2 regions of the Oxobacter pfennigii genome follow, and region 2 is predicted to be linked to the other one. Evidence: riboswitches for the same ligand, from Rfam matches in the RefSeq annotation. Region 2 holds a riboswitch; the other holds the start of a gene.
The links. Region 2 has a riboswitch for glycine ahead of gcvH (glycine cleavage system protein GcvH). Riboswitches for the same ligand answer to the same signal wherever they lie in the genome.

Region 1: linked by a shared signal. The riboswitch ahead of serC (3-phosphoserine/phosphohydroxythreonine transaminase) and the one ahead of gcvH (glycine cleavage system protein GcvH) in region 2 are both predicted to bind glycine.

Annotation. Positions count from the first base shown of each region.
Region 1 is NZ_LKET01000068.1:167,360-183,590, forward strand. Features, by position in the region: gene mnhG (monovalent cation/H(+) antiporter subunit G) at 1-265, opposite strand, end outside; gene OXPF_RS20285 (MrpF/PhaF family protein) at 262-528, opposite strand; gene OXPF_RS20290 (Na+/H+ antiporter subunit E) at 525-998, opposite strand; gene OXPF_RS20295 (sigma-54-dependent Fis family transcriptional regulator) at 1,237-3,243, opposite strand; gene OXPF_RS20300 (FAD-dependent oxidoreductase) at 3,821-5,584, shown strand; gene dmpI (4-oxalocrotonate tautomerase DmpI) at 5,873-6,067, shown strand; gene OXPF_RS20310 (MFS transporter) at 6,165-7,553, opposite strand; gene greA (transcription elongation factor GreA) at 8,081-8,563, opposite strand; gene OXPF_RS20320 (DMT family transporter) at 8,583-9,491, opposite strand; glycine riboswitch at 9,872-9,965, shown strand; gene serC (3-phosphoserine/phosphohydroxythreonine transaminase) at 10,060-11,136, shown strand; gene OXPF_RS20330 (3-phosphoglycerate dehydrogenase family protein) at 11,148-12,320, shown strand; gene OXPF_RS20335 (DedA family protein) at 12,390-13,019, opposite strand; gene gap (type I glyceraldehyde-3-phosphate dehydrogenase) at 13,205-14,215, opposite strand; gene OXPF_RS20345 (uroporphyrinogen decarboxylase/cobalamine-independent methonine synthase family protein) at 14,438-15,802, opposite strand; gene OXPF_RS20350 (cobalamin B12-binding domain-containing protein) at 15,802-16,231, opposite strand, start outside.
Region 2 is NZ_LKET01000016.1:127,701-143,931, forward strand. Features, by position in the region: gene OXPF_RS02240 (methylenetetrahydrofolate reductase C-terminal domain-containing protein) at 1-194, opposite strand, end outside; gene lplA (lipoate--protein ligase) at 488-1,474, opposite strand; glycine riboswitch at 1,617-1,719, shown strand; glycine riboswitch at 1,723-1,797, shown strand; gene gcvH (glycine cleavage system protein GcvH) at 1,861-2,244, shown strand; gene gcvPA (aminomethyl-transferring glycine dehydrogenase subunit GcvPA) at 2,246-3,604, shown strand; gene gcvPB (aminomethyl-transferring glycine dehydrogenase subunit GcvPB) at 3,606-5,054, shown strand; gene lpdA (dihydrolipoyl dehydrogenase) at 5,061-6,467, shown strand; gene gcvT (glycine cleavage system aminomethyltransferase GcvT) at 6,485-9,133, shown strand; gene OXPF_RS02275 (poly-gamma-glutamate hydrolase family protein) at 9,343-10,041, shown strand; gene OXPF_RS02280 (poly-gamma-glutamate hydrolase family protein) at 10,197-11,084, opposite strand; gene OXPF_RS23270 (hypothetical protein) at 11,153-11,278, opposite strand; gene pgsC (poly-gamma-glutamate biosynthesis protein PgsC) at 11,293-11,745, opposite strand; gene pgsB (poly-gamma-glutamate synthase PgsB) at 11,770-12,957, opposite strand; gene OXPF_RS02295 (rod shape-determining protein) at 13,298-14,338, opposite strand; gene OXPF_RS02300 (sensor histidine kinase) at 14,493-16,064, opposite strand; gene OXPF_RS02305 (response regulator transcription factor) at 16,061-16,231, opposite strand, start outside.

The DNA of each region.
Region 1 (16,231 bases), on a different contig from region 2:
AGTATTCCGCCTTTATTATATGGTGTGTGGCTGTTGGGCTTAGCAGCCATATGAAGATGATTATTAAAAGCATTTTCAGGCTGACAAAATTAAATCCGCAATAAATTATAAGGCCGACTATCAGCGATAATGCACCTAAAGTATCGCATAATGAAGCGCTGTGGGCTCTTGTGAAAATGTCCGGAAGCCTTAAAATCCCTAATGCTCCCACAAAAAAATAAAAGAGGCCGGCCGTTATGAACAAGCTTGAAATTATAGTTTTCATATGGCCCTCCTTGATAAAAACTCATTGTATTTGGAAATGACAATGGAGGCTAAAAAGCCTATTGAAGAATAGATAAAGGCAACATCCACAAAATAAGTCTCATTAAATAAAAATGAAATAATCAATAAAAGCATTATTATTTTTGTGCTTATGGCATTTATAGCAATAAGCCTGTCTCCGATCTTAGGTCCTGTTATTGCCCTTATTATCAAAAGCACTATAGTAAAGGACAGAAGAAATATCGAAACATAAAGCATTATCATATATTCCCCTCCAGCCTAGCAATAATATTTTTCATTTCTGAATTTTGAAGTCCTTTTGCATAATCTTCTTTGAGGCAATGAATGAGCAATGTATCTTTATCAGTCATTACAGTTATGGTTCCAGGGGTTAAGGTAATGGAATTGCAATAGAGAGTTTTTAGAAATTCGGATTTTATATCCGTTTTTATTTTTATCATGACGGGAGATATTTTTAAAGCAGGGCTTAAAATTACCTTTGCCACATTTATATTGGCAATTATCACTTCTTTAATCAGGATGAGAATATATTTGATTCCATAAGTCATTTTTTTTAGGTTAAAATTAATTCCGGGTTTGTAATCCTCTCTCAATGCCTTGTTTATAAAAATAACAAACATGGCAATGAAGCTTCCGGTTAAAATTCCTTCAAGGGTAAATCTTTCGGATAATACAATCCAGTAGAGAAGGAAAATCAAAATTGAATAGCCCAAGTTTATCTCCCCCAATTTAAAATTTAGTTTATTATATTCAAAGCAATTTTTATGCCAATTAAGAATTTTACAAATATTTCATATTTAAGCTGGCTTCCTGCGGCTTTTAAGGCGGGCCTTTAATAACACAATAAAAAAACATCGGCAGTTATCTGCTGATGTTTTTTTATTGTGTTTCATTACGGCACACAATTTTAAATGATAAAGGATTTATGTGTTTCATTTTGAATCATGTGTATCATGTCAATACATATTCTATATTTATATTGTATTTCTTCATCTTTCTGTACAATGTACTGCGTCCAATTCCCAGTATTTTTGCCGTCATCCTCAAATTGCCCTCTGTTTCTTCAATGGTTTTCTCTATGGCCTGTTTCTCTATTTCATCCAATGTTAAAAGCCGCCCCTTTATTTTAAAGCCGTCGGTCTTTATTGAGTATTTATAATTATTGGGTATATCATTATCTGTCAAAGTGCTGTTGTCCTCTGCAATATTTAATATAAGCTGAATTGCATTTTGAAGCTCCCTCACATTTCCCGGCCAGTCATAGCTGTTCATGACTCCGTAAAAGCTGTCGCTTATTTTTTTAATGCTCTTTCCTGTTGTGACGCAGAATTTTTTTATGAAGTAATCCACCAAAAGGTCTATATCTTCTTTTCTGTCTCTTAAATTAGGAGTGCTTATAGGCATAACGTTAAGCCTGTAATATAAATCCCGCCTGAAATTGCCAATCTCCACTTCCCTGGATAAATCTTTATTTGTGGCGGCAATGACCCTTACATCGACAGGAATTATATCATGTCCTCCTATTCTCACAACCTTGTGATCCTCTAATACTCTTAAAAGATGTGCCTGTGAATCAAGAGGCATATCTCCTATCTCATCTAAAAATATTGTTCCTCCGTCAGCCAGTTCAAATTTTCCTGCCCTTCCCCCTTTTATGGAGCCTGTAAATGCCCCTTCCTCATAGCCGAATAATTCGCTTGACACCAAATCCCTTGGTATGGCACCGCAATTTAAGAACACAAAGGGGTAATCCCTTCTTTTGCTGTCGTTATGAATGGCTTGGGCAAACATCTCTTTACCGGTACCGCTCTCCCCTAAAAGAAGTATAGTGGCATCCATGGTAGCCGCAATCTTTGCCATCCTTTTAGCATGTCTTATTGCCTGGCTCTTTCCTAATATATCATCAAAGGTAAACCTGGCATTTGCCCCGACTATTTTATTAACCAGACTGTGAACTACTCTTTTTTCCCTGAAGGTTATGACACATCCAATTAATTCTTTATTTGATATTATCTTTATGGGAGTTATGTTTGCAATGCATATTTTCTTTCTGCCGTTTTTACCCTTTAAGTTTATTTCCTCTTCTTCATACTTTATACCGTGACTTATGTCATTAATTATGTTCTCTTTGTTTCCCTCAGCAATTATATCCTTTATATATTTGCCTGCTGCCTCTTTTTCGCCGTAACCTAAAAGTTTTCTCGCAAACCTGTTCATATTTATTATCATGCCGCTTTGGTCAATGGCTACAATTCCTTCCGATATGGATTCGGTTATTTGATAAAACCGTTCATTAATAAGCTTAAGCCTCCTATTGGAGTTTTCTAATTTAAGCTCCTTTTCAATGGCTTCGGCAGCTGCCACCACCATTCCTAAGGTGTGAGGATGAACCTGTTCATAGCTTCCTGTTATGCTTAAAACCCCTAAAATATTCCCCTGCTCATCCTTAATTGGGCATGCAGACGAAGTCCATTCATGATATTGCTTGATATAATGCTCTCCTCCCACAACCTGTATAGGTTCACCTGTTATAAGGGATATGCCTATGGCATTGGTACCTGTTATTTCTTCTCTTATGTTATAGCCGTCTCCCAAGCTTAGTGGATTGTATATTTTGATCAAATGTTCTTCTCCTATATGCTCTAAAACGTATCCTTCTCTGTCTGTAAGACGGATTACGAATTCCGAATTCTCTATTATTTTATATAAGCTCCCCATAAATGGCTTTGCGGTGACAAGAAGAGGCATAAATTCATCATACTTCTTCTTAAGTTCCTGTTCTGTCAGCTGAACCAGCTTGCTTCCGTCATACGGGTCAATTGCATAGCCTTTGCACCTTACCCAGGATTCCGCAATTACGCTCCTTATGCTTCCTGCATCCAATATATTTTCCCTTACAAAGAGCTCCCACTTTTTTATAACTTCCTGATTTTTATTCAGCAGCCTTTTATAAGTCAATTTCATCCCTCCATCCCAATGATTTCAGTAAGATTTTGAGCTTACCCAATGTATGCGACATAAAAACCTGATATAGTATAATTATATCATGAATTTTACTCGTAAAATTCATGCGAGATCATTTCAAATGGCTGCGCCATTGAAATCATTATATCATGAAATTAGCTGTGAAATTTTATAGTTGGCAAAATACTGTTTTATATGAATATAAATAGTCCAGTTGACAAATGATAAATAATATATTATCAATAAAAGGGATAGTAAATAAACACTAATTTGCCGACATATTAATTGAGCTTTATTTCCCACCAGGAAAATTGGCAAAAATTATTATGTTAAGATATTATATCTATTTAATTTAATATCATATTTTAATATAAAATACGGTGTTAAAATTGAATCCTATATAAAATCATTTTCACTATAATCAAAAATTATAAATATTAATATTTATTTTGAATTTCGTTAAGAAAAATACAGATTTGAGTAGAATTTTTTTTAATTTTTTGTTAAAATAAAGTGTGATTTTACTATACGTTAATTTATTAATTATACAATAAAAGAAAGGATGATGGAAATGACATCAAAACACATTGTCATTCTGGGCGCTGGTTATGGCGGCGTACATGCGGCCAAATTGCTCAGCAAGAAGTATAAGAAGTATCACAGTGTTAAAATTACTTTGATTGACAGAAATCCCTTCCACACTCTTATGACTGAGCTTCATGAAGTTGCCGGCGGCAGAGTTGAAGCTGATTCAGTACAGGTGGACTTATTTAAGATTTTTAATAAATCAAGAGTCAATCTTGTAATAGACGAAATCACAAAAGTTGACACTGACAGCAATGTAGTAACTACTCTTAACGGAGAATATAAGTATGATTATCTGATTATAGGTACAGGAAGTGAACCTGCATACTTTGGAACTCCCGGAGTTAAGGAGCATGGTTTCTCTCTTTGGTCCTTGAAGGATGCTTTAAAAATCAGGCATCATATTGAAAATATGTTTGATAAAGCACGTTATGAAAAAGATGAAAAGAAAAGGCGTGCAATGCTTACATTCATCGTTGCAGGTGCTGGTTTCACAGGTATAGAAATGATTGGTGAACTCGTTGACCACTCAAAGGTATTAGCTAAAAAATATGACATCGATCCTAAAGAAATCAAGCTTATTAACGTTGAAGCAGTAGGCAGGATTCTTAACATGCTGGATGAAGGCGGAGCTCAAAAGGTTGCAAACTGGCTTACAAAGCACGGCGTTGACCTTATGTTAAACTCCCCAATAACTGAAGTTACACCTGATAATATCACATTAAAAGATGGCAAGGTTATTGATACAAAGACTCTCATCTGGACTTGCGGTATCCAGGGGTGCGGATTCGCTAAGGAATTCGGTATTCCTGTAAACAACAGAAACAGATTGAATGCAAACGAATATATGCAATCCCTCGAAAAACCAAATGTTTACCTTGTTGGTGACTGTGCTTGGGTTGAGGAAGGACAGGCCAAAAGTCTTCCTCAGATAGTTGAAGCTGCTGTTCAGACAGCTGAAACTGCAGCACATAATATAATAGCTGACATGGAAATGGGGACAAAGAAACCATTCAAATCAAACTATCACGGTTTCATGGTTTCAGTTGGCAGCCACTATTGTGTAGCCAATGTTGGCGGAATGAAAATGTCAGGATTCTTTGCAATGGCAACTAAACACCTTGTAAACTTACATTACCTCTTCGGAGTAGGCGGATTCTATTTAATCATTAAATATCTCCGTCACGAATTCTTCAATATGAAGGACAAGAGATCATTCTTAGGCGGTCATTTATCTGCTAAAGTAAACGCATTATGGTTGTTCTTCTTAAGAGTATTTACAGGGGCTATGTGGCTCCATGAAGGTCTGGTCAAGGTTAACGAAGGATGGTTTAAGGAAGTTAAGATTCCAATGTTTTTAGATGCGACTTCAAGTGCTTCAGCCGCTGCTGAATCAACAAGCACTGTTGTGCCTTTGATAAGCTCTCCACCGGCTTTCTTTACAGCCTTTATGGAAATATTAAAGCCTTTTGGCTTCTATTTCCAGATTATGATTGTATGTATGGAAATAGCTATCGGACTTGCATTATTGGCCGGATTGTTCACATTCCTTGCCAGTGCGGCTTCAGTATTCCTCTGCTTAAACTTCATAATCTCCGCTATGGCCGGACTTGAAATAGTATGGTTTATAGCAGCCGGAATCGCTTTAATGGGCGGCGCCGGAAGAACTTTAGGACTTGATTACTTCGTAATGCCGTGGCTTCAGAAACTGCTGTCCCGATATTGGTTCGGTAAACGAAAAGCTGCGTAATAAAGAATAGATATAATTTTAAATACTGCCGGAAAAATTCCGGCAGTATTTTTTTATATATAGGAAAGCTCTCTTTCCTATATATAAAAACGAGGATTGAAAAGGACGGGACGTCCTTGCTGTCAAGTGGGAGTTCTCAGTAAAATGCCTCGGCGTTTTTACGTCGAAGGGGGGCCTATGTCCCTTTCAATAAGTTGCGTAGCAACTTTTTTTATATTACTCCCTGCCTTATATTGCCTTTTATACTATAATCCTTTACACTGAAATTAAATTAAGGAGGTGGATTTAATGCCAACTATTAAAATTGAAATGACAAAGCAAACTAAGGAAAAGAAACAGGAGATAATAGAGAAGGTCACACAAACCATGCATGAAGTGACCAACATACCAAAGCAGTCCTTTTCAATATACATAAACGAATACGATGCTGACAGCATAGGTGTGGGCGGAGTGCTTTTATCCGAACGCCACAAACAGGGATAAGACACAATATATTTTAACACTCTAGCATGCAAAAGAAAAGCCTCACGGAGCAGTGTAAACTGTCCATGAGGCTTTATAATATTTATTGAAGTATTTATTAAGCTGCCTGAGCTTTTCTCTTATCAATTTCTGCCTGGTATCCTGCAAGCTTTTCTTTTGTCAATCTGTAGCCAATAGCCAAGATTAAGGCAGATATTAAAGCAAATATACCAGGTATGAACAAGAATACGTTTATAACGGCATTCTTAAGCTCTAATGATGCTGTTGCCGGGTCAGCTCCTGCAACAAAGCCTGCCGCTGACAATACTATAGGAATTATTGTACCCCTTGCTATAACAGCTGATTTAAGGGATAAGTTCATTAATCCCATTATGAACGGAGTAGCATTTTTACCGGTCTTCCATTCTCCGTATACTGAAACATCAGAGTAAAGAGCAACCATTACTGCTGTTAATACTCCAAGGAAGAACCTTACAACAGATACTACTACGAAGAACATAGTTACGTTCATTGCTACGAATTTGCACAAAATCAATGAGGCAGCAAGACCAAAAAGTCCAACCACCGTTGCATTCCTTGAAGATAATGCTTTTGCAACGGGTCCGCTTGCATATGAGCCTATAACCTGCGCTATAGCTCCAATAAGGAGATATACAGGAAGAAGAGCCATGTTCTGCGCAACGTATGTGAAGTAATATGCTGCTGCTGCAGTCATTATGAAGTTAACCATATATCTGAAGAAGTCTCCTAATAACAATACGAGAAGCGGAGGATTCTGGAACACCATCTTTAACATAACTCCACCGGATACTTTTTCAGCTTTTGGAGCTGCCGAGCTTTTTGCTGTATTTTCTTCTACTTCATATCCATCAGTGATTTTAAATACTGTCCAATAACCAATTAACATTGTAGCGGCCATTATTCCTGCTAATAATGAATATCCTAATACCTCATTACCTGTAACAACTCCCAGCCATTGTGCCAAAGGTGAACCTATATATGAATAGAACACACCAGCTAAAGCGGAGTAAGTTGCACGTCTTGATGCAAGAAGACCACGTTCTTCAGGGTTATTCGCCAAAACTGAAATTAAAGATACATTTCCAACCCAAGCTATATTCCAAATAATATGACTTAAAATAAATCCGGCACAAACTAAAAATGCAGCTACTGGCTCCGGTCCAATTTTTGTATACTGGAACATATACAGAACTACAACCGCAGGTGGTGCAATAAGCATCCAGGAACGGTTACGTCCCCATTTCATAGGCTTGGTACCACTTATTATAGCGCCATAGAAGGGAGATAAAACTGCATCAACTATACTTGTTACGGAACCTATAAGAGCAACCATTGGCAGCGAAAACTTTGCAACATTTGTTAGAAAGAATACGAATAAATAGAGTTCTACGCTGGTCATCAGTGAGAAACCAAGATCACCAACACCATAGAACGTCTTTATGGCTTTACTTAGTGGTTTTTTCATCTAATTACACTCTCCTTAAGAAAATAGATTATGAATGCTGTAATTGCTTATTAAACCCGATCCTTCACGGAATAACCAGAAACTCAACTCCTTTCTAAAAATAATCTGCAATAATTGTTATAATTAAATTAACTTTCCACCTAATATAGAAGGATGGAAAAATAAGCTTCTGGAATAATATTAAATTTTAATATGCTTTATATAATAATAACACTTATCGAACATTGCTTTTACATTTGCAATATCTTGTTTATTATTTTATTTATATAAGCATTTATATACTAGCATAAATTCGACAAGTTGTTAATACCTTTTGCAGTTTTTTAATTATTTTATTATCGTTTGTATTATTTCTTTTAGCCTGACATTTATTATATACAGAAATATTACAAATTTCAACACAGAAAAAACAAATAAATGCTGGGAGAGAAACGTGACTTATCCAATTCTCATGTCTCTGTCTCCCAGCATTTATCAACGAAATCAAAGCTCTTTCAGTTATCGGAACAGTTAGGGGGGCCCCCTCCTTAAATATCTTTGCCCTCCGTTATTGCGATCTTCTCAATTCTTACAGTATATTCTCCGTTTAAAGATTGTATCTTAATTTCATCTCCGGCCTTGTGCCCATATATTGCCTTTCCAAGGGGGGATTCAATACTGATTATATTTTTTAAAGGATCCACCTCTACAGTTGTAACCAGATGATATTCTTCTACTTCATCATCCTCAATAAATCTTAAGGTTATGGTCTTTCCTATGCCCACTTCATCAATTGAGGTCTTATCTTCTATTATAGTAGCCGTTCTTATCATTCTTTCCAAATAACGTATCCTGCTTTCGTTTTTCCCCCTCTCCCTTTTAGCGGCCTTATATTCGAAGTTTTCACTTAAGTCACCATGGGCTCTTGCTTCTTTGACGTCCTCAAGTATCTTGTATCTTAATACGACTTTCCTATATTCTATTTCTTCCTTTAGCTTGTTTATAGCTTCCTGAGTAAGATAATTGTGCATATAAAAAACCTTCTTCCTGCTAAGAGTTAACAGCAATAGATTCCTTCCTGGTGAAATTCTGCATCTGGGACAAAAGCATACCTAAAAGCATTAATGCGCATCCCATATAGCCCCTCGCGCCTAAATTTTCATTTAGTATTATAAACCCTCCAAGACTTGCAAAAACCGTTTCCATGCTGAGTATTATGGCCGCATGGGATGGCTCGGCATGCTTTTGACCCATAACCTGTAAGGTATAGGCTATTCCCACTGAGCAAATACCTCCATATAAAATGGGCACTCCGGCGCCCACTATCCCCTCAATGGTTATGTCTTCAAATAGTAAAGCAGCAGCTCCGCTAAGCATCGCACAAGTTAGAAACTGAAAACACGAGAGCAGCAGAGAATCTACCTCCCCACTGAAACGGTCAATTATAATTATATGTAGTGCCCAGAAGAAAGCTCCAAAGAGCTCGAATAGATCTCCTCTTGATATTGTAAAGTCCTCCATTACGCATAAAAGGTAAAGTCCGGCTATAGCAACCAAAACACCCATCCATGTGCTCAAGCGCACGTATTGCTTTAAGAATATACCTAAAATCGGAACGATGACAATGTACAGCCCGGTGATAAATGCAGCCTTTCCTGCCGTAGTCTCAATAAGCCCTATTTGCTGCAATGATGCACCTATAAAAAGTACGCTGCCGGCAAGGATTCCTGCAAACAGCGGATTCTTCTTGCCCTTTTCATTGTCAGGCTCATGGTTTTTTTTCTTTCTCATAAAAAAAATAAGAGGCAAAAGAGAAATGCTTCCTAATATAAACCTTATGCTGTTAAAGGTAAAGGGTTCTATATAATCTACGCTTAATCGCTGCGCCACAAACGCAAATCCCCATATGAGGGCTGCCGCCAGCAAAAACAAATTGGATTTTAATTTCTGTGCCTTCATTTTATAGTCTCCTTTTTACGTCTTTTACTGTGAAAGACCAAATATGAGTTAAATAATATAATATTTCGAATGGCTATACCATTTGAAATCATTGCTTATGAAATTTGCTATATAAATTTTATGATATCATATAGCTTGTAAACAAATCAATATTTTCACAATATGGATTTAGTTTAGTCAATACTGGCTAAGTGTACAAATATTACAAATAAACAACAAACTATTCCTTGACACTTTTACTTGTCAAAACTATAATTAAGCTTAATATATTACATACAATTCAATATATTCGGATGATTGTTGAGGAAGAGCAGCTGCGCGTAAATGACACTGGCAGCTCACCAAAGGAGTGAAACTCACGGGTTAAAAAGACTTCAACAGGACGAACCTCTGGAGAGACCATTGATTGGCGCCGAAGGGGCAAATTTCTTTTTTTAGAAATAATCTCTCAGGCAAAAGGACAGAGATAATGCATATCTATATGCTTATTTACTATACATTCCCAGGGGTTTACCATCAGTTTGCCCTTTTTTATTTTATAAAAATTTATTATATGAGGAGAATTCATATGAAGAGAGTATATAATTTTTCTGCCGGTCCCTCCATGCTTCCTGAATGGGTACTTAATAGAGCATCTGAAGAAATGCTTGATTATAAAGGAAGCGGAATGTCTGTTATGGAAATGAGTCACAGGTCAAAAGCATTTGCTTCCATCATTGAGAATGCTGAAACAAGCCTTCGCAAGCTTATGAATATACCTGAAAGTTATTCAGTGCTTTTTTTACAGGGCGGTGCCTCTACTCAGTTTGCCATGGTTCCTATGAATTTTATGTGTAAATATAAAAGCGCTGATTATATAAATACCGGCTCCTGGTCTAAAAAAGCCATGACTGAAGCCAAATTATTCGGTAATGTCAATGTTATTGCCTCTTCCGAAGATAAGAAGTTCTCATATATTCCTGAAAATTATACAATATCAAAAGATATAGACTATGTGCATATCACCGGAAATAATACAATCGAAGGAACCCGTTTTACTACCCTTCCGGATACCGGCGACGTACCTCTGGTTGCCGATTACTCCAGCAGTATTTTATCTGAAGAAATTGATGTCACAAAATTCGGGCTCATATACGCAGGTGCTCAAAAGAACATGGGTCCTGCCGGCCTTACAGTGGTAATAATAAGAAATGACCTTCTAGGTAAGCATTTTGAGAACACGCCCTCCATGCTAAGATATGACGTACAGGCAAAGGGTAAATCTCTGTATAACACCCCTCCCTGTTACAGCATATATATTGCCGGCTTGGTATTTGAATGGCTGCTCCAATTAGGCGGTGTAAAAGCAATGGAGAAGATAAATATGGAGAAAGCGGAAATTTTATATAGTGCATTGGAGGAATCAAAATTATTTACCTCCCCTGTCAATAAAAAGGATAGGTCATTAATGAATATACCATTTATGGCACCTACCGATGAGTTGAACAAGAAATTTATCTCTGAAGCCGAAGTGATGGGTTTGACAACACTTGGAGGCCATGCTTCCGTAGGCGGTTTAAGAGCCAGCATTTATAATGCTATGCCTATTGATGGAGTAAAGAAGCTGGCGGAATTTATAAGGAAATTTGAAAAGGAAAATATATAGGAGGACTTTGAATGTATACAGTTAAAACCCTTAATAATATATCAAAGATGGGACTCGATCTTTTACCATCAGATAAATATACTGTATCGGAAAACGTTGAAAATCCCGATGCAATTATAGTTAGAAGTGCCAACATGCTTGACATGGAGCTGCCTTCAAACCTTAAAGCCATAGCCCGTGCAGGAGCCGGAGTCAATAATATCCCAATCGACAAGTGCAGCGAAAAAGGAATTATAGTATTCAATACTCCCGGAGCCAATGCAAACGCCGTTAAAGAGCTTGTACTGACTGCCCTTTTTCTTTCGTCAAGGCACATATATCAGGGCATGAATTGGGCAAAGACTCTAATCGGCAAGGGGGATGAGGTAGGCAAGCTGGTTGAAAAGGGGAAATCCCAATTTGAAGGCCCGGAAATAAAAGGCAAGAGAATCGGCGTAATCGGCCTTGGGGCTGTCGGCGTAATGGTGGCAAATGACGCTTTGGCTTTAGGCATGGATGTAATAGGATATGACCCCTTTATTTCCATAAGCTCAGCCTGGGGATTATCCTGTAATGTAATAAGAGCTTCCAGTCTGGATAACCTCATTGCAACGTCGGATTATATATCAATACACATTCCCTTAAGTTCAAAAACCAAGGGCATGTTTAACAAGGATAAATTTAACATAATGAAAAAAGGTGCCCGCCTTATAAACCTTGCAAGAGGCGAATTGGTGGAAACCTGTGATGTTTTGGAGGCTTTGGATAAGGGTATTTTATCCTGCTATGTAACAGACTTCCCTTGTGAAGAGCTCTTGAAGCATGAAGGAGTCATAAACATCCCTCATCTCGGTGCTTCTACTCCCGAATCTGAGGAAAACTGCGCTATAATGGCAGCTTTACAGGTAAAAGATTTTCTAGAAAACGGCACTGTAAGAAACTCTATAAACTTCCCCGACTGTGAGCTTGAGCATTCCGGAAATTTACGCCTCACAACAGTCCACAGCAATATACCCAACATGATAGGCCAGATTACAACCATACTGGCTCAGAATAAAATAAATATAGCAAACATGCTCACTCATCAAAAAGAAGAGCTGGCATACAGCATAATAGATATCGATGCTGCTTTAAGTGCAGATGTCGTGGAAAGAATCAAAAAAATAGAAGGCTTAAGAATGGTCAGAGTTCTTTGCAATCCATAATTAATATTAATAAAGAGCTTTACTGCTATCCATATTGATATCGGCAAAGCTCTTTTCATATGCCTGTAATTACTCCTGTTCTTTTCTAAGCTTAATCCTTCTCCTTCTATATGCCCATAAAGCTATAATAATGATGCCTGCGGCTCCCAATAAAAAATATGTAATATTTGAATAAATGTCCATGAACTCAACAATTTTATGCCAGTTTTCTCCTAACAGTGCGCCGGCGCCTACCAGTAATATATTCCAGATCAAGCTTCCTGCCACGGTAAATAACAAAAAAGGTGTAAATTTCATTTTTGACATACCGGCAGGAATGGATATTAAGCTTCTGATTAAAGGAACCATCCTGCAGAAAAAAACTGCCTGGTTGCCATATCTTCTGAACCAGGAAGAGGCTTTGTTGATATCATCATTTTTTACCTTAAGTATATGTCCATAGCGGTCTATTATTTTTTCCATTTTATTTCCGTCATACAAATGGCCTATTTTATACAGCACTATGGCACCGCCTACTGAACCCGCCGTCGAATATAGGACTACTCCTGAAAACGTCATTTTCGTATATGTAGTCATAAATCCGCCGAAGGTAAGTATTATCTCCGAAGGTATGGGAGGAAAAATATTTTCTATTGCAATCAAAAGAAAGATGCCTAGATATCCAAACTGCCCCATAAATTCCGTTATCCAATTTTGCATACTATTCCTCCTGTTTTTTACTGTTCATTCTCATGTAAATTTATAAGCTTTTACCCAATTACAATTCATATCTATAATATCATAAATAAGCCCATAAAATAGGTTTTTTTCTTAATTAATAACATAAAATTATGAAGCCTTCATACTCAAATGTATGAAGGCTTCATAATAATCCTGCCTTAATATTATAATCTTTCTGCTACATAATTTATAAGATCTGCAACCCTGCAGGTATATCCCCATTCATTATCATACCAGGAAACCACTTTAGCCATATTTTTTCCCGTAACCATGGTGGAGAGTCCGTCAACTATTGATGATCTTGGATCCCCTTTGTAGTCCACTGAAACAAGAGGCTCGTCGGAATATCCCAGTATGCCTTTTAAGCTCCCTTGTGATGCATTTTTTAAGGCTTCATTTATTTCCTTCTCTGTAACTTCTTTTTTAAGCTCGCACACAAAGTCAGTTATTGAGACTGTAGGGGTAGGCACGCGAAGTGCAAAACCGTTAATTTTTCCGTTTAAGCTGGGCAATACCTTGCCTACTGCCTTTGCAGCACCGGTGGTAGTAGGAATTATCGATACAGCCGCAGCCCTTGCCCTTCTTAAATCCTTATGACTTTTATCAAGAATTTCCTGATCATTGGTATATGCGTGTACTGTAGTCATTAAACCTTTTACTATACCGAAGTTTTCATCTAAGACCTTAGCCACGGGAGCCAGACAGTTGGTTGTACAAGAAGCGTTGGATATAATATGATGATTCGGTGATTCATATTGACCTTCATTGACACCCATTACAATTGTTATGTCTTCATCTGTTCCAGGGGCAGTTATAATAACCTTCTTTGCACCGGCTTCTATATGTGACATAGCCTTGCTTCTCTTGGTGAAAGCGCCTGTTGTGTCAACAGCTATATCAACACCTAATTCTTTATACGGCAGTTCCTTAGGATCACTGCTTGAAAAAACTCTTATTTTCCTGTTATCAATTATAAGTGCGTTTTCTTCATATTCGATGGTACCGTTGAAATGCCCGTAACTGGAATCAAATTTAAGAAGATGTCCCAGGGTTTCAACAGATGACCTGGCATTTATAGCGACGATTTCAATATCATCATTCAACTGCTCCTTTGCTATTCTCATGAGTACCCTTCCGACTCTTCCGAATCCATTCATAGCTATCCTTATTGGCATGACAAATCCCCCTTAAAGAATAATTAAGATTTATATTAAAAATCTTCCATTAAATACAGCTAACATAATATATTATACGTATGAATTGTTTAAAATGTCAATATATAGTATAGTATATATATACAATAGTGTATAACAAATAATCGCAAAATCAATAATTTTATATATTATTAATATTATATAAAATGAAAAAGGGTACTTCAAATTGAAGTACCTTTGTTTTTACAGCAGCAAATACATTAAAAATTGGAATACTCTCTCTTCCAATCCCTGCAGCTTAGGCTCTCCCAAATCCGATACCTCGGGATGGGATGATTTAAACTGATCCCAGGTGGTGAAATATTTGCTTTCAAGCTTTTTAGATGGTGCAATTTTATAATCTTCCGTGTTAAATTCCATCCCTGCTTTTTGGCCGGGATTTTGATATACGGCATAATCCCTGACAAAATCCGTCAAAGCCACCAGGTTATCAATGTTGATATCGTTTATGGTCAATGGATTCTTATCCCAAGTGAAAATATACTTTCCTCCCGGCGCCATGATATCTATTATTTCCTTTGCTTTATCTATTACCTGTTGTTTTGTTCCTGTTTTCAAAAGCCCTACAGGGTAAAATCCGGATAGTATGAATTTCTTGCCCAGCTTCTCCTTGATTAATTTTGGAGTACCATATTCGAAATACAGATAGGTATCCGTCGGCAATTCATAGAGATAATCTACATATCTGTCCCAGTTATCCTCGCAAAATATCCTGCTGTGGACTCCAAGGGAAGCATATTCCTCCAAATGCCTCTTAAATGTCGGCCACCATAGTTCGGCAAAATCCTTTTCCCTCATGAATGTAGGCATGTGCAGCGGGAAGAATACGTGGGTATAATTTGATACCGATGATGGCAGTCCTTTTTTAAACACTATGGGATATAAGGCTTCACAGGCAGCTTTAACTTTATCCCTCATCCTTCTTACGTCCATACTGACTCCTCTGAAGCTTCTCAGCTGGTCAGCCAGAAAGTCAAAGGCGGCTTCTGTAAATCCTCCGGCTGTTATGGGGCCGCCGGGATAGTATCCATATTTTTCTACCAGCTTATTTCTTATCATACCCAGTTCCATCATATCATTATTATATGCCGTGAATGATTTAGTCAGGTTTATTGCCATCCTTATGGGATCATTTATATCAAGGGCTTTATATTGTCTTGGTATTACCCTTTCTAACAAACAATCATAGGGTTTTTCTATCAAATAATCATAATCCTCGGGATCCATTCCTATTACTTCCGGGTGCTGAATGAAGCCATTTGAACCCATTACAAAAGATTGGGAATCAACGCTCTGATAAAAGGATGGAAGCCTTAAAGACCCGCTGAATACGCATACGTCGCTGAAAACAGTCTGGCAGAGCTTATCGGCGGCTTCTGCCACCATTGATGGCTTCCACTGGGCTGAGGTCATATCAATTCCGCCAAACTGTGCAGTAGGTTCTAAGCCCATGGCTATATTAATGGGAACCCTTTTGGGGATTTTATTGTCGTATACATCCTGAAATATTTCCGTTCTCTCCTGCTGCAGTGCTTTTGCATCACTCATTATTTCACCCACCCCTGAATAATTTTTACTCCTTCTGCGGCATTGGTGGTAAATGCATCGGCTCCGATTTGCTCACAGGCTTCCTTTGTAACAGGGTTTCCGCCTATGATAACCTTAATGCTGTCCCGAAGCCCTGCTTCCTTTAATGCATCAACTGTTTCTTTCATAGCCTCCAGTGCCAGTGTCAATACTCCGCTCATACCTACAATGTCCGGCTTTACTTGCTTCACCTTTTCCACAAAGGCGCTTGCCGGCTGATCAATTCCTAAGTCAATAACTTCAAAGCCTGCAGCCTCAGACATGCTTTTGAATATATTTTTCCCTATATCGTGCAAATCTCCTGCTACGGTGCCTATTATTATTTTTCCTGCCTTTTGTGAGCTTGAGCTTCCTAAAACAGGCTTTAATGTATTGATAGCGTTTGTCAAA
Region 2 (16,231 bases):
GCGGGATTACCGCCGGGCATGTCGGTCAATGTAAGAGCATGCACTCTGCCGCCTTTTGCTGCCTGTTCAGCATATTCGATTGCTTCTTCCTGAGCCTTTTCATGAGCTCCTCTTCCAGGAACAAGCTCCCATGTTACAGATAAAGTATCCTTGTCTAAAAGGGATTCTTTAAACTTATTAATTTTTGTTTCCATGGCGCGCCTCACCCTTTTCTTATATTTTAATACGAACATATAATTGATATGAACATATATAGTTTGTCTATATTTTATCTTACTTTATATTTAAAAATTTATAAAGTATTTGAACTATACATGACAAAATAGTGCAAAAAAATATACAAATTATATCTGTACCATAATATAATAAGTATAGCTTTAACACCCCATTAATTATATAATTAAATTTAATATAAAATCAACTACTTACACAAAGTACCATAAAAGGCAGGTCAATAAAGGACGCGGGGTACAGGTTCCCCCTAGGCTTATATCCCCCAAAGGACGAAAACCAGATCATCAACACTTATACCAGATATGAACTTTGTAATATCAATTGAAGATAATGCCTTCGCTAATTGTCCTTCATCATGCTTTATGCCTAAAAGAACTCCTTCCAATGCCGAAATATCCTCCATGCCGAAAAAATCCCCATATATTTTAGCTGAAGTAATAATGCCGCCTTTAACATCCAAATAGGCTTCTACAAGGCCGCCGGGAAGCTTCTTCTCATTGTGGAATGTGTATTTGGGAGAGCCTCCGAAATTCCATTCCCAGGTAGAATATTTTTCGTCGGCAAGCTTCTGTATGTTTGAAATGTCTTCATTTGTTAAATCATATATTGTACCTTCATTGTCCGTGTTTTTCACATGTTCCATTATCAATTGTGTAAATTTCATAATATCCAGAGGTGTCTTTAAATGGCTGCTTATATTAGTTACACGGCTTGAAACAGATTTTACGCTTTTTCCTTCAAATTTTGCCTCCTTTACTTTAAGAGCAGCTGAAATATCTGCAATTTGAGAAGCAAATAAAAGGGTTCCATGATGAAGCATTCTATTTCCTATGCTGTATTGGGCATTGCCGGATATTTTTTTACCTTCAATTGTAATATCGTTTCTTCCGGAAAATTCAGCATTTACGGAAAGGTTATTTAAAACTTCTATTATAGGAAGGGTGAATTTTTTAAAGTCATTAAAATTTTTATCTTTGCTGCCGGAGGTAAATGTGAAGTTTAAGTTTCCCAAATCATGAAAAACAGCACCTCCGCCTGACAGCCTTCTGACAACAGGTATGTTGTTGTTTCTGACGTATTCAAGATTTATTTCAGATAATGTATTTTGATTCTTGCCTATTATTATACTGGGACCGTTTCTCCACAACATAAAGCAATCATCTTCAAAATTCTTAAGTACGTATTCTTCGCAGGCCAGATTAAAATATGGGTTGATGGAATCGTTGTAGATGTAAAGCAAAATATCACCCCTTGTATACATTTTATTATAGAATAGCAAAAATTTATTTGGGCAACAATAGCTTTAATATTTTGGGTTATTCAAAATCCATTGACAAGGGTTTTAACAGGGTGCTATGATTAGAAAAAGAAAATAATGCCAGATGAAGGCAATGGGAGACATCAATTTATGATGGCCGAAGAAGAAATGCGGTATCTGCCGGGATACCTGCAGAAACTTTCAGGCAAAAGTATCGTTGTCTGATGGGGCTCTGAAAAGACCATATGGGCACCGAAGGAGGAAGCCATGAAGTTTGGCGACACTCTCAGGTAAAGGAAACAGAGAATGTAAGGCTTTAGCTTTGCATTCTTTTTTATTTATAAAAATATTGGAAAGGAGTAATAAAAATGAAGATTATTGAAGGCTTGTATTACACTAAGAATCATGAATGGTTAAAGGTATCGGCAACAAAGGCATATGCCGGTATAACAGATTATGCCCAGCATGAATTGGGAGATATCGTATATGTGGAATTGCCAGAAACAGGAACAGATCTAAAGCAGGATGAGGCATTTGGTGCTGTCGAATCTGTAAAAGCTGCATCGGATATATTTATGCCTGTATCCGGTACAATTACTGAAGCAAACGACGCAGTAGTTGATGACCCTTCTCTGGTTAATCAGGACGCCTTTGAAAACTGGATGATTTCATTTGATATAAGGGACCTGTCCGAGCTTGAAAATTTGATGGATGCAGCTGCATATGAGGAATTCTGCAACCGGGAGGAATAAAATGAGTAGGTTTATACCAAATACCCCAAATGACCGCCAAAGGATGCTTGACACCTTAAATCTTAAATCCACAGAGGACTTATTTAATGCCATTCCTGAGAGTATCCGCTTAAAAGGCCATTTGAATCTCAATAGCGGTATATCAGAGCTTGAGCTGCTGAGCCATATGAAGGCATTGGCCTACAAGAATAGGGGTACGGAAGAATTGACATGCTTTTTAGGCGCCGGTGCTTATGACAGGTATATCCCATCCGTTATTGATCATTTAATCTCCCGTTCGGAATTTTACACAGCTTACACGCCTTATCAGCCTGAGATAAGCCAGGGAACCCTTCAGGCCATCTTTGAATTCCAGACCATGATTGCCAACCTTACGGGGATGGAGGTGGCAAATGCTTCCATGTATGACGGAGCATCGGCCTGCGGTGAAGCAGCATTGATGGCAGCAGATGCATCCAAGAGAAGACAGGTTTTAGTATCTAAGACAGTGCATCCTGAGGTAAGGGAAGTTCTCTCCTCCTATGTGCGCTTCAACGGAATGGAACTTTTAGAAATTGACAGCAAATATGGGGTGACAGATAAAGAAAAGCTGAATTCCTTATTATCGGCTGACACTGCGGCAGTGGTTCTTCAGAACCCCAACTTCTTTGGAATAATCGAGGATTTTGAGGCTATAGAGCAGCCCATCCATAATAACAAATCCCTTATGATTGTGAATGTTTCCAATCCTTTATCTTTAAGCTTAATTAAAAGCCCGGGAGAAATAAAGGCAGATATCGTTGTGGGGGAAGGCCAGTCCTTCGGAGTTAATTTAAGCTTTGGAGGGCCTTACCTTGGGTTTATGGCTACAACTTCCAAGCTAATGAGAAAGCTTCCGGGAAGGATTGTAGGCCAGACTACGGATATTGAAGGGAAAAGGGCATTTGTATTGACGCTTCAGGCAAGAGAGCAGCATATAAGAAGGGAGAAGGCAACATCGAATATTTGTTCAAACCAGTCTTTAAATGCCCTTTGTGCTACAATCTATCTTTCTTATATGGGCAAATGCGGTTTTAAAGAAGCAGCACAGCAGAGCATGAAAAAAGCTCACTATCTTCACGGCAAGCTTAAGGCGGCAGGATTTAATCTTATATTTGAAAAGCCCTTCTTCAATGAATTTGCTGTTTCCTTAAACAAGGATCCGATTGCTGTTAACGAGAGGCTTTTAAAAGAAGGAATATTGGGCGGGTATGTTCTGGGTGAAAAAGAACTTGGGAATGAATATAAAGGCAAAAGCGGACTATTAATTTGTGTGACTGAAAAGCGTACAAAGGATGAGATAGATAAGCTTGTTTCAATACTCTATAAGGAGGGTAAATAAATTGGGTTACGATAAATTGATTTTTGAACTCTCCTCTATTGACAGGGCTGCATATAATATTCCGGCCTGGGAAGAAAAGGAAGACTATGATGATGCCATACCGGAGAATTTAAGGAGAAAGGATGAACTTATTCTGCCTGAGGTAAGTGAACCTGAGGTTGTAAGGCATTATACTCAGCTTTCCATGAAAAATTACGGTTTGGACGGAGGATTTTATCCCTTAGGCTCCTGCACCATGAAATACAACCCCAAGATTAATGAAGATATGGCAAGATTAAAGGGCTTTGCAGACTTACATCCTTATCAGCCTAAAGAAACAGTTCAAGGGGCTTTGGAGCTCATGTATGAGCTATCTTGTATGCTCTCTGAAATAACCGGTATGGCAAAATTCAGCCTTCAGCCGGCAGCAGGAGCCCATGGCGAGCTGGCGGGTCTTATGATTTTCAAGGCATATCATGAAAGCCGCAAGGATTTTAAACGTAAAAAAGTTATAGTACCCGATTCCTCCCACGGCACTAATCCTGCCAGTGCGGCACAGGCAGGATTTGAGGTCGTTGAGATAAAATCGGCACCTGACGGCACCGTAGACATAGAAGCCTTAAAAGCAGCGTTAAATGATGAAGTAGCAGGCCTTATGCTTACAAACCCAAATACTCTTGGATTATTTGAAACCAATATCGAAGAAATCGCAAGGCTTACACACCAGGCCGGAGGTCTTTTATACTATGACGGCGCCAACATGAATGCCATCATGGGTATAACACGGCCGGGGGACATGGGCTTTGATGTAATACACCTTAATCTGCATAAAACCTTTTCCACTCCCCATGGCGGCGGCGGTCCGGGTGCAGGGCCTGTAGGAGTAGCAAAAGGGCTCGTGGGCTTTTTGCCCTATCCTATGGTGGAAAAACAGGAGGACAATTATTACTTAAAGATTGACAGCCCCTTATCTATAGGAAAGATAAGGAGCTTTTACGGAAGCTTTGGAATACTCTTAAGAGCTTACTGCTACATTCTGACCATGGGAGCTAACGGTTTAAAAGAAGCTTCCTGTGTTGCAGTATTGAATGCAAATTATCTGAGGGAAAAGCTAAAGAAATACTATGAACTTCCTTATGACCGTATATGCATGCATGAATTTGTTTTAGCCGGCCTCGGAAAAAATGCTCCTGGAGTAGCAACTCTTGATGTGGCTAAGAGGTTGTTGGACTTAGGCTATCATCCTCCTACAATTTATTTTCCTCTCATAGTTGAAAATGCCATGATGATTGAGCCTACAGAAACTGAAAGCATAGAAACTCTTGATGCATTTATCGATGCCATGATACAAATTGCAGGTGAGGCAAAGAATGAGCCGGAAAAGCTTAAGGAAGCACCTATAACGAGAGGAGTAAGAAGGCTGGATGAGGTTAAGGCAGCAAGAACGCCGGTGCTTAAATGGCAGCCTTAAAAAATTATGGAAAAGCATGATTATAATTTAATGGTTATAGGTGGAGGCCCGGGAGGATATACAGCCGCCATAAGAGGAGCCCAATTAGGCTTTAAGGTATGCTTGGTAGAAAAACAAAATATAGGAGGTACCTGCTTAAATACGGGATGTATCCCGACAAAAGCTTTATATAAGAGTGCAGAAGTCTATAATTCAGTTAAGAAAAGTGAAGAATTCGGTATTTTAAGCCATCATATATCTATAAACTGGGAGCTGGTACAGCAAAGAAAAACAGGTATTACCCAAAAGCTTAAGGAGGGAATTCTAAAGCTCATTGAAGCTAATAATATCACCATTATAAATGGTGAGGCGGAATTTGTCGATAAAAACAGAGTGCTAATAAAGGGTGAAAGCCCAGAAAAAAATCGGATTTCTGCAGACAGAATAATAATTGCCACAGGTTCAAAAGCATCTAGACCTCCAATTGAGGATGCCGACCTTCCGGGGGTATTAGACAGCAGTTCACTTTTATCAATTGACCATATCCCTGAAAGCCTCGCAATTATTGGCGGAGGTGTAATTGGAATGGAGTTTGGCGCCATATTCAATGCCTTAGGAAGCAAGGTCACGGTAGTTGAATTTTTGCCGAATATATTGGCACAATTGGACAGCGATATGGTAAAGAGGCTTATGCCTATATATAAGAAAAAGGGCATTGAAATATTGACAGGCTCCAGGGTGCTGAAAATAGAGAAAAAACATAAGTTGGAACTTTTGGTTTCAACAAAAAAAGGTGAAGTCAATATAGAAGCAGATTATGTTTTGCTGTCAACTGGACGCCAGCCTGATCTTGAAGCCTTGAAACTTGATAATGCTAAAGTTGAATACCATAAAAAGGGCATATTTACGAACAGTTTTGGCGTCACGAATGTTCCTCATATATATGCCATAGGCGATGTGACAGGCGGTATAATGCTGGCCCATGCCGCAGCTCATCAGGGGATTGCTGCTGTTGAGCATATCGCCGGTTTAAAGCCTAATGAAAATAATGTGGTCCCGGCTTGTGTCTTTACTTTTCCCGAAATAGCCTATGCAGGCATGACGGAAGATGAAGCTAAATCAAAGGGAATTGTATATAAAACAAGCAGGTTCATGTTCGGCGCTAACGGAAAGGCCTTGATATTAGGCGAAGGAGAGGGCTTTATAAAGGTAATTTGCGATGATATGGATGTGCTCTTAGGCGTGCATATTATGGGACCCCATGCATCGGATTTGATAAATGAAGGTATCCTTGCCATTGGTATGAAGCTAAAAGCAGAGGATATCATGGGTATAGTGCACCCTCATCCGACATTAGGAGAGACTTTTTTGGAAGCCGTCATGGGAATTAAAGGTGTATCTATTCACTCGGTACCGGTAAAAAAGAATTTATAAGGAGGAAGGCCGGGATTATGAATACTTTAAAAAGAACAGTACTTTATGAAGAACATTTGTCTCTTAAAGCTTCCATGGTAGACTTCGGTGGATGGGATATGCCGGTAAATTATCCTGCCGGAATTGTGGAAGAGCATTTATATACAAGAAAAAAAGCCGGACTTTTTGACATATCTCACATGGGGAGATTTAAAATTGTGGGCAGGGAGGCGGTGCCATACCTTCAGCATGTTCTGACAAACAATGTATTAGCACTGGATTTATTGCAATCCCAATACACAATGATTCCCAATGAAAAGGGTGGGGCATTAGATGATGCTTATCTTTACCGCTTTTATGAGGATGAATTTCTGCTTGTTGTCAACGCATCAAATGCGCAAAAGGACTGGGCTCATTTAACGGAAGAAATTAAAAAATTTGATTGTCAAATGACCGATGAATCAAACAGCATTGCTATGATTTCAGTTCAAGGGCCTTTATCGAAGGATATAATAATTGGCATATCCAATGACCCTTACCTTACAGAGCCTGTAAAAAATGCTCTCAATATATTAGAGCTTGACGGCAAAGAAGTATTAGTTGCCAAAACCGGATATACGGGAGAACCCATAGGTTTCGAGCTCTTTGTAAAGTCAGATGATGCCGTTCCAATGTGGAAGCTTTTAATGGAAAAGGGGGCCATGCCGGCAGGTTTAGGCGCAAGGGATACCTTGAGGCTGGAAGCAGGATTGCCACTATATGGTCATGAGCTAGGACTGGATGTTGAAGGAATTGAGATACCAATCTTTTCCTGCCCCCTGGCTAAATTTGCCGTAAGCTTTGCAAATGTTAAAGGCAATTATATAGGAAGAGAGGCTTTATTAAAACAATTTGAAGCCTTTCAAAAAATATTAAAAAGAGATTTTTCGGATATAAAAGACTTGCCTAAAATAGTTAAACCCTTTGCTTTAATTGACAAAGGAATTGCAAGGGCTGGATTTAAGATTTTCAAGGAGGGAAGTGAAGCCGGTTACGTTACCAGCGGCACCATGATTCCTTATCTTAAAACCGAAGGCCAGGGCCTAAGCACTAAAATAAAAGAGGAAAAGGCCATGAGGTCAATAGGTTTAGCCCTTGTAAACAGCGATATATTGATTGATGATGAAATAGAGGTAGAAATCCGTAGCAATAAATCAAAGGCAGTGATTGTGCCTTATCATTTAAGAGGAGATGCACCTCCCTTTGCCCGTCCCATACTTTATGGTGTTACTGAAGAATATACAAGTGACACTTCAGGAGATTATAAAACTAAAACTCTTAATTTAATTGAAAAAAGCCTTAATAACCATTTATGGAGGCAGGAGGAATGTATTAATTTAATACCTTCGGAGCAAACCCATTCCAATGCCGTCAGGTTGTTATCCGTAACGGATCCGTCCTTCCGATATGCCGAGCATAAAAAGACCAAGTCCTTTTATGATTATGATATATTCTACTATCAGGGTACAAACTTCATAGATGAGGTGGAACATTTACTGGCATATGAGCTTAAGAAATATTTCAATTGTTCCCTTGTGGAAAGCAGGCTAATAAGCGGACAGATGGCAAATACAGCGGTTTTCAGTGCCTTGATGGATTTTAAAAACCGTGCCAACAGAAAGCGCGATGCAAAAAGGCTGGGCTATGTGATGAACAACCATATAATAAGGGGAGGGCATTTGAGCGCCCAGCCCATGGGTGCGTTGCATGACTATATTGCCATAGACCCTGTTACCGAAAAGGCAGCTATAGTCAATTTCCCGGTTTTAAAGGACAATACCTTTAAAATAGATGCCGGAGAAACTAAAAAGCTTATTGACAGATACAAACCGGAGCTCATAATCTTCGGCAAGAGCATGATTTTGCACAAGGAACCTGTTTCGGAAATAAGAAGGTTCATAGATGAGCAAAACATAAATACCGTTATAATGTATGATATGGCACATGTTTTAGGGTTAGTAGGGGATTACTTTCAGAATCCCTTTAAAGAGGGCGCTGAAATTGTAACCGGATCAACCCACAAGACCTTTTTCGGAACTCAAAGAGGCGTTATTGCAGCAAACTACAGGGAAGAAGAACTAAAGTGGGAACTGTGGGAAACCATAGAAAACAGAGCTTTCCCCGGAAGTGTAAGCAATCATCATTTGGGAACCATGCTGGGACTTTTAATGGCGGCCTATGAAATGAATCATTTTAAAGATGAATATCAGAAAAACATAGTTGACAATGCAAAGTATTTTGCAAAAGCCTTGAAAAATGACGGCCTTGATGTAGCGGGAGATCCTTCGATTTCCTTTACCGAAACCCATCAGGTTATTGTGAGGGTGGGCTATGGCACAGGTCCTTTGATAGCAAGAAGGCTGGAAGATAACAACATCATAGTAAACTATCAGGCAACTCCTGAAGAAGAAGGCTTTACAGCTTCAGGAGCGCTAAGGATTGGTGTTTCTGAAATGGTCAGGTTTGGCTTTGGACAAAATGAATTTGATAAATTAGCAGAATTGATGGCCGACGTCATTTTAATGAATAAGGATGTAAAAGAAGAGGTTAAAAAATTAAGGAGCTCATATATAGATATGAAGTATTGCTTTACTGACAGGGAAATTGAGAACTGTATAAATAAGCTAGGCAGTAAAATTTTTAAATAAGAATGATTTTCTATTTCATGAAATGGAATAATGGCATGCAGATTATAAACAATAAAAGAAGGCTGATACGTCTGGGAAAGTATGAGATCCTAAGGTGGAGTTTTGTAAATTTCATGGTTCTATGCTATTATACATATAGTTTCTATCCGCTTTAACAGTTGGTTTTATTTCGTTTACTTGAATATTAGTTTTAGAACGGAGGCTTACATATGGAAAATGGCGCAGCAAGGTTTATTCTAGCTTTTAGTTTATCACTTATGATTATGACAATTTTATCAGGGGTTAATTCATTTGCCGCTGCAGATAAATACAATAATTTTAGGGAATTAAGCCTTAATGAAAAGTTAGATACGGATTATAAAATTACCCGATCATATTCCAATTCAAATATTGCCGTTATTGCAATCCATGGCGGCAATATAGAAAAGGGCAGCAGCGAATTAGCTTATGAATTGGCTTCCCAGGGCAATTTTAATTATTATTCTTTTGAAGGAATAAAAAAGGAGGGTAACCTGTCTCTCCACATTACTTCCAACAATTTTGATGAGCCAACTGCCCTTGATATGATATCTAAATCAGATACAACATTATCTGTACATGGATGTGCCGGCAAAGATGAATTTACCTATATTGGCGGACTGGATAAAGAGCTGGCCGAAAAAATCAGGGTTTCTCTTAAAGCCCATGGATTTACTGTTTTGGACCCTCCCCAGCATTTAGCCGGCATATACAAGTCAAATGTCATTAACCTCAATGCAAGAAATAAGGGAGTCCAGTTGGAAATATCGGCAGGTTTAAGGGATCACTTTCTAAAACCCCATGGCCAAAGGGAAGTATTTGATAGATATATAAATGCTTTATTAGAGGCTCTAAATACTATTGATAACCAGGAAACCTTGCAAAAATAGACTATGAATTTATAGTCTATTTTTACTATCAAAAGCCACTTTCTTATGGAAAAGAAAGTGGCTTTTGATGATTTCTACTAAACTTCAGCAGTAACCTTGCTGAAAAAATATGGTTTCCTTATGCCTAGCATAGTGACAGTTAAGAATTTGGTCTGCTATTTTTTTGTTTCTTCTTTAAGCTTGTCTATTAATTCTTTCGGTGAATTGAAGTCGTATTGTAAAACTTCTTTAATGGTCTTATCTATATCAGTATCGGATCTATTGAATGCAGCATTTTCATTGGCGTTTTGCCTAGCCATAGAAGACGGAGATGCATTGTTGGGATGAGGCTTTAAAGTTTCAACCGCTAAAGGCCAGCTGCTGCTAAGTGCATTATTTATGTTTGTGACGTATGATTGAAAGTATGCGTCATCCTTTAAAAGCGCATCTCTCATGCCTTTGGATACTGCTATCTGTACTCCTCCCAGTTTATATGTGTCAAACAATAGCTTGTTTTTGTTAACAATATTACTGCTGAGAGTTCCTGCTATATTCGTTGGAATATAAGGGGCATCCTGAACGTTAAAGCCTGCTGCCTGCAGATGCAGTTTTATTAATCTGGCCAGCAGCTGGTTCTGGCCTCCAACGTATGTTAGCATTGCAGTTTCTTCTTTTGTTCCAATGAAGGAGACTGCTGTATTTGAGTTTTCGATCATGTTTATGGCTGCTGGCTCATCAAATTGTGTTGAAGTTATGTGCAGGTTTAGATTATCAGCTGGTTTTATACCCTCAAACAGATAGAGATTAAATCCTCCTCTATCAGCCAGCGCAGCAGCCAGTTCAGATGTACCTTTTGCAATACCGCCGCCGTGTACGGTGAATATTGTCGTACCGCTATTCTTGTCATTGCTTGTTATTCTATAGTCGACATCTACTGTTTCATTTTCACTTAAGTCTGCAAAATTACGGTAAATTCCCAGTGAAAATGAAGCGTAAGCAATACCTCCAAGTAAGGTAAGGCAAAGCAAACAAGCGGTTAAAACAACAAAAGTTTTTCTCTTCATTTTTATTCCTCCAATTCATAAGGGTTGTAAAAAACTTCCGGTTGCATATTACATTTTTCTTTTAATTACTAAGTAAACCTTAATAGCATAAAAGCTATGCCAAGTGAAAAGGCAACAACGACTTGAGGGTTTGTATTTTTCTTGCTGGTTTTAACAAAGTATAAGTATTTTTCCTTAAGTGTCAAAGCCTTCATTTTTCTCACCTCCTTTAACCAATAAACCCTACCGATAGTGTTGCTGCGTAGGTTAAAACAGTCAGTAAGCTTGTACTTGCAATAGTAGGAATAAATCCCTGCCTTTGAATTGTATTCGCTATTAATCCTGGGACAACGGCACCCATGGCCGCCAGCCCTATTAAACCAATATATGCGTCCGGAATTATAAAGCTGAGCATATATTTAATAATTATTGCTATGGCTATCATTGCTGTAATTTTTCTTTTGCCATACAAAATTGTGATTTTTCCGATACCGTATGTAACTATTAAATAAGTCACCAGGCTTATCAGAAATATTATTAATAGTGTTTGTGGCTTGTCCATGGTTAATGATAAATATCCCGGCACTACCAATCCTGCCGGCAGAACTCCCGTAAGCTCGGTAAATAGCAGGCTTAGAATAATTCCTATGATTATTGCCGTATATGTATTTGTTGTAATCAAATCTCATACCCCCTGAAGCGTTTGTTAAGCGCTTTTATATTTGTAAAAAACAATTGAGTCTTCAGTTATTAAATCAACAAGTTCATCGCCACCGCCATGTATGTTTCCAACTCCATATACCACACGTTCAGAAAAATATTTTTCTATTTCACGAAAAACTTCAATAGCAGTCAATCCTTCTAAATTCATATACCGTTTTGCCCTTATTTTTTTCTTATTTAAGGCTTCAGTTATTGGCTTAGTGCTCTGGCCCATAACTGCCAGTATATCTATGTCCATATTGGGCAATACGTCTTCTGCAAATTGTATTGTCCTGTCAACCCTGTCAGGCCGGCAGTTTACAAGAATCAGATTTTTGTCTGTGGGATATCCCATAGTTTTAATATGGTTCCATATAAATAAGGTAGAATTTGGATCATTTGCTGCAAAGCCATTGACGAAATAGCCCTTATTCTTTTGTCCTATGGTATATATTTTTAACGCGCCAGGATCCGGCTCGGCATTTAACATACCTCTTAGGGCAACATCCCTGTCGATATTCAATGCTTCAGCCACAGCCAGAGCAATAGAGACGTTTTCAGGAAAAATTACATAACCGAATTTGTCTAAATAGCCATCAGGGATTTTGGAGTTATCTGCAATAATGGTTTTAGAGTTCCGCTTTTCTGCCATTTTTGTAAAATAGTCATTATATTCGCTGTCTGAAATAATTAAAAATCCATTCTTGGGAATTGTGGCTGTAAAGGATTCAGCTATGAAATCTAATGTAGGACCACATAAGTCAAGATGGTCTTCCCTTACATTCACAATTACACCGATATTAGCTTGTACCAATTTTTCCTGGAAAGTAATTTGATAATCCGGATTAACTGCCATACATTCGGTTACAAAGGCTTCTGCCCCCAGCATTGCAGCTTCTCTGACAACTGATTTTTGCTCAATGATGTTTGGTCCTAAAGGGCCTCTTACTATTGGCTTTTCCTCATCTTTATCCCAATATAGTATTCTTGCACTTGTGCCTGTGGTTTTACCCACAACTTTGACTCCTGATTCTTTTAATATTCCGGTTATCAACCTTGTAACTGTGGATTTACCCCTTGTCCCATTTACATTAACACGGGTATTTATGCTGGATAAGTTTTTGTTATGGTTCACCTGCTCAACAACTCCAAGCAATATCACCCCGGCAACCAAAAAAATTACTAAAAACAAATTTATCCCTCCTGTTTGCCTTATGGCATATTCGAAAGTTTAAATGCCTGATATTTCAAACTTAACCGTCAACTTGAAACAGCGGCACTGGAATAATTATATTTATATATTGTTATCCAGTATTTTCAAATTCTTTAACATTTATTGCAGATTTATTAACAATTGCTACAAAATTATATATTTTAGAAAAACCGAGGATATTCTAATAGAGAGGCTGAGCGATGAAATAGAAAAGCAATTAAAAAAGACGAGCTTTAAGTGGCTCGTCTTGTGAATAAGGTAAGTCGTCAGGAAAATCGGGAGTGTTCAGTATCTTTAAGCACCTATAGGCAGGTATGTATTAACCGATATATCTTTTTTTCCCTGATAGAGACATGGAACTCATATAACCTGCTTTATCAATATTATCAAGTACTTTTCCTGTCCCTATTGCAACACAATCTAAAGGTTCATCAGCAATGTTTACCGTTAAATCCGTTTCTTTACTTATTAATTTATCAAGCCCATAAAGTAAAGCTCCGCCTCCGGTAAGCATAATACCTTTATCCATAATATCTGCTGACAATTCGGGAGGGGCTTTTTCCAATGTAGACTTAATAGCATCAACTATTGAGCTTACAGACTCACTGAGGGCTTCATGGATTCCTGCTGAAGTTATCGTAAGTACCTTTGGAAGGCCGGTAATAAGGTCTCTGCCTCTAATTTCCATTGTCTTTTCTACTTCATCGGAGAAAGCCGAGCCTATTTCAATTTTAATCTGTTCTGCCATTCTTTCACCAATCATAAGGCTATATTCTTTCCTTATGTAAGAAATTATGTCCAGATCTAATTTATTGCCTGCAATCCGCAGTGACTTGTTCGTTACTATACCCCCTAAAGAAATTATTGCCACATCGGTGGTTCCGCCACCGATGTCTACAATCATGCTGCCTGTGGGCTCTTCAACGGGCAACCCGGCTCCTATGGCTGCCGCCATTGGTTCAGGAAACAAATATACATTTTTTGCACCAGCCTGATATATTGCTTCTTCAATAGCTTTTCTTTCTACTTGAGTTACACTCGAAGGATAACATGCCATAATCCTTGGCTTTACGAAAGAACTTTTGCTAAAGGATTTCCTGATAAAGTACTTCATCATTGTTTGAGTTATATCAAAATTTGCAATAACTCCATCCTTTAAAGGCTTTATTGCTACAATATTTCCAGGAGTTTTGCCTATCATCTGTTTTGCTTCAGCACCTACAGCAAGGGGCTGCCTCGTAGAATCATCTTTTATAGCAACGACAGATGGCTCCCGAAATATGATACCTTTTCCTTTAACATATATCAAAGTATTAGCGGTACCTAAATCTATCCCCATATCTCTTGACAAATTAAACATCTATTACATCCCCTTTTGCTAACATAATATAGAATTAAACAATGCTTAAAGAAGCCTGTCCTATTAGATTGTAGAATTGAGACGCCCGGCATGATAACCTGCTTTCCATGCCAGACGTCAAGAACCAGAAAGAGTATTATCAGGTTTTTCAGGATTATTTCTGGTCAAAAGATGGAAAACTTATGCTAAAGGTTGTACCCTTTCCTAATTGGCTGGCAACATCTATACTGCCTCCTTGTAACTGAACCAGCTTTTTTACAATCACCAGGCCAAGACCGCTTCCATTTTCCTGCATGGGGTTTTCGCGCTGGTTCTTTACCCTATAAAATCTGTCCCAAATGTGAGGTAAGTCCTCACTCGCTATGCCAATACCATCATCTTCAATGGAAAGTACAATTTCACTTTGCCGGGTTTCCACGCCGACTCTGACGGTGCCATTTTCCGTAGCCCTGATAGCATTCTTGAGAAGATTTCTTATAATCTGTTCCATCCTGTCAACATCCCCTATAACTACTGCGTTTTCTGTTTTCTTCTCAAACAGGATGGAGGTACTTCTGCTTTTGGCCGCATCCTCCATGGACATGACCACACCTTGGGCCAGGGCTATCAGGTTTACAGGAAGCTTTTCTACAGTAATATTACCGCTTTCCAGCCGGCTTAATGCCAGCAGGTCATCTACCAGTCTGGTAATATGAAGAGTCTGGATATAAATGGTATCCAGATATCGCTCCATTAAAGCTTCATCTTGCACTATTCCATCGCGGATGGCCTCAACAAACCCCTGGACAGACGTCAGCGGAGTACGCAATTCATGGGATATCTCACCAAACAGCCGGGCTCTTTCTTCTTCCATTCTGCTGCTTTCAGCCTGTATCTTTTGCAGCCTTACCGCCAGTTTGTTTAGTTGGCCGGCAAGGATATTGATCTCATCCAGTGGCTGATCCTCAACGCTTAAAACATCGCTGCCCCTGCTGATTTCCGACACGGTGGTAGACAGGCGGGAAATGGGCCTTGAGATGTACATGGCCAGATGAACAGAAATGAAAATAAAAATCACAAGTATGATCATTCCACCGATAATAAGGTATAAACGCATTTTGTTTAAGGCAAGTTCCACATTGGAAGGCTTTGTTTCCAGCAAAATACCGTTTTGAATGGTGCTCATGTTGTTACCCATGGGTACAAAGGCGATTAAGGTAGGCTGGCCTGTTTCACTATCCTGAGCCTTTGTAATAATTGTTTCACCTTTAGTGAGTATTTCAATGAATTTTGTCTCCACCTTGCTGCCGGGTACCACTTCCTGATCCTCCGAGGTGCCTATAATGTTTCCTTCTTTATTATAAATAGTAATTTTAACATCAAATGTATCGGCCAGAAATTTTAAAAATTCCTGGCCCCCCTGACCCTGATTATTTGCTTGTTCGTCAGGTGCCGGCACCCACGACTGGCCCGTCTGCTGGAGTAAGGCATAGTTCACTCTTTTGGCTTTGCGCAATAAGTCCTGCTGGGACTGATCATAAGCTACCTGTTTTACCACATAGGTAGAAAACATTGTTACAGCAATAAGGCCGGCAACAAAGGCTGTTACATTGGTAAACAATATTCTGGTATAAATATTTTTATTGAATTGCTCCTGCAGCAAATGCTTTATAAAAGCTAAGAATTTGTATATAGAGTGAATTACCCACTGGAGTTTTTCATTGCATTGTCTTATATAGTTATTCATGTCGTACTTTCTCCTCCCTGTGCAGGAGGTGTAAACTGGTATCCTACACCCCAAACGGTTGCTAGATATTCGTGGGACAAGGGAGATAACTTTGCCCTCAGCCTGCGGATATGGACATCCACTGTACGTTGATCGCCAAAATAATCATATCCCCAGACCGTTGCCAG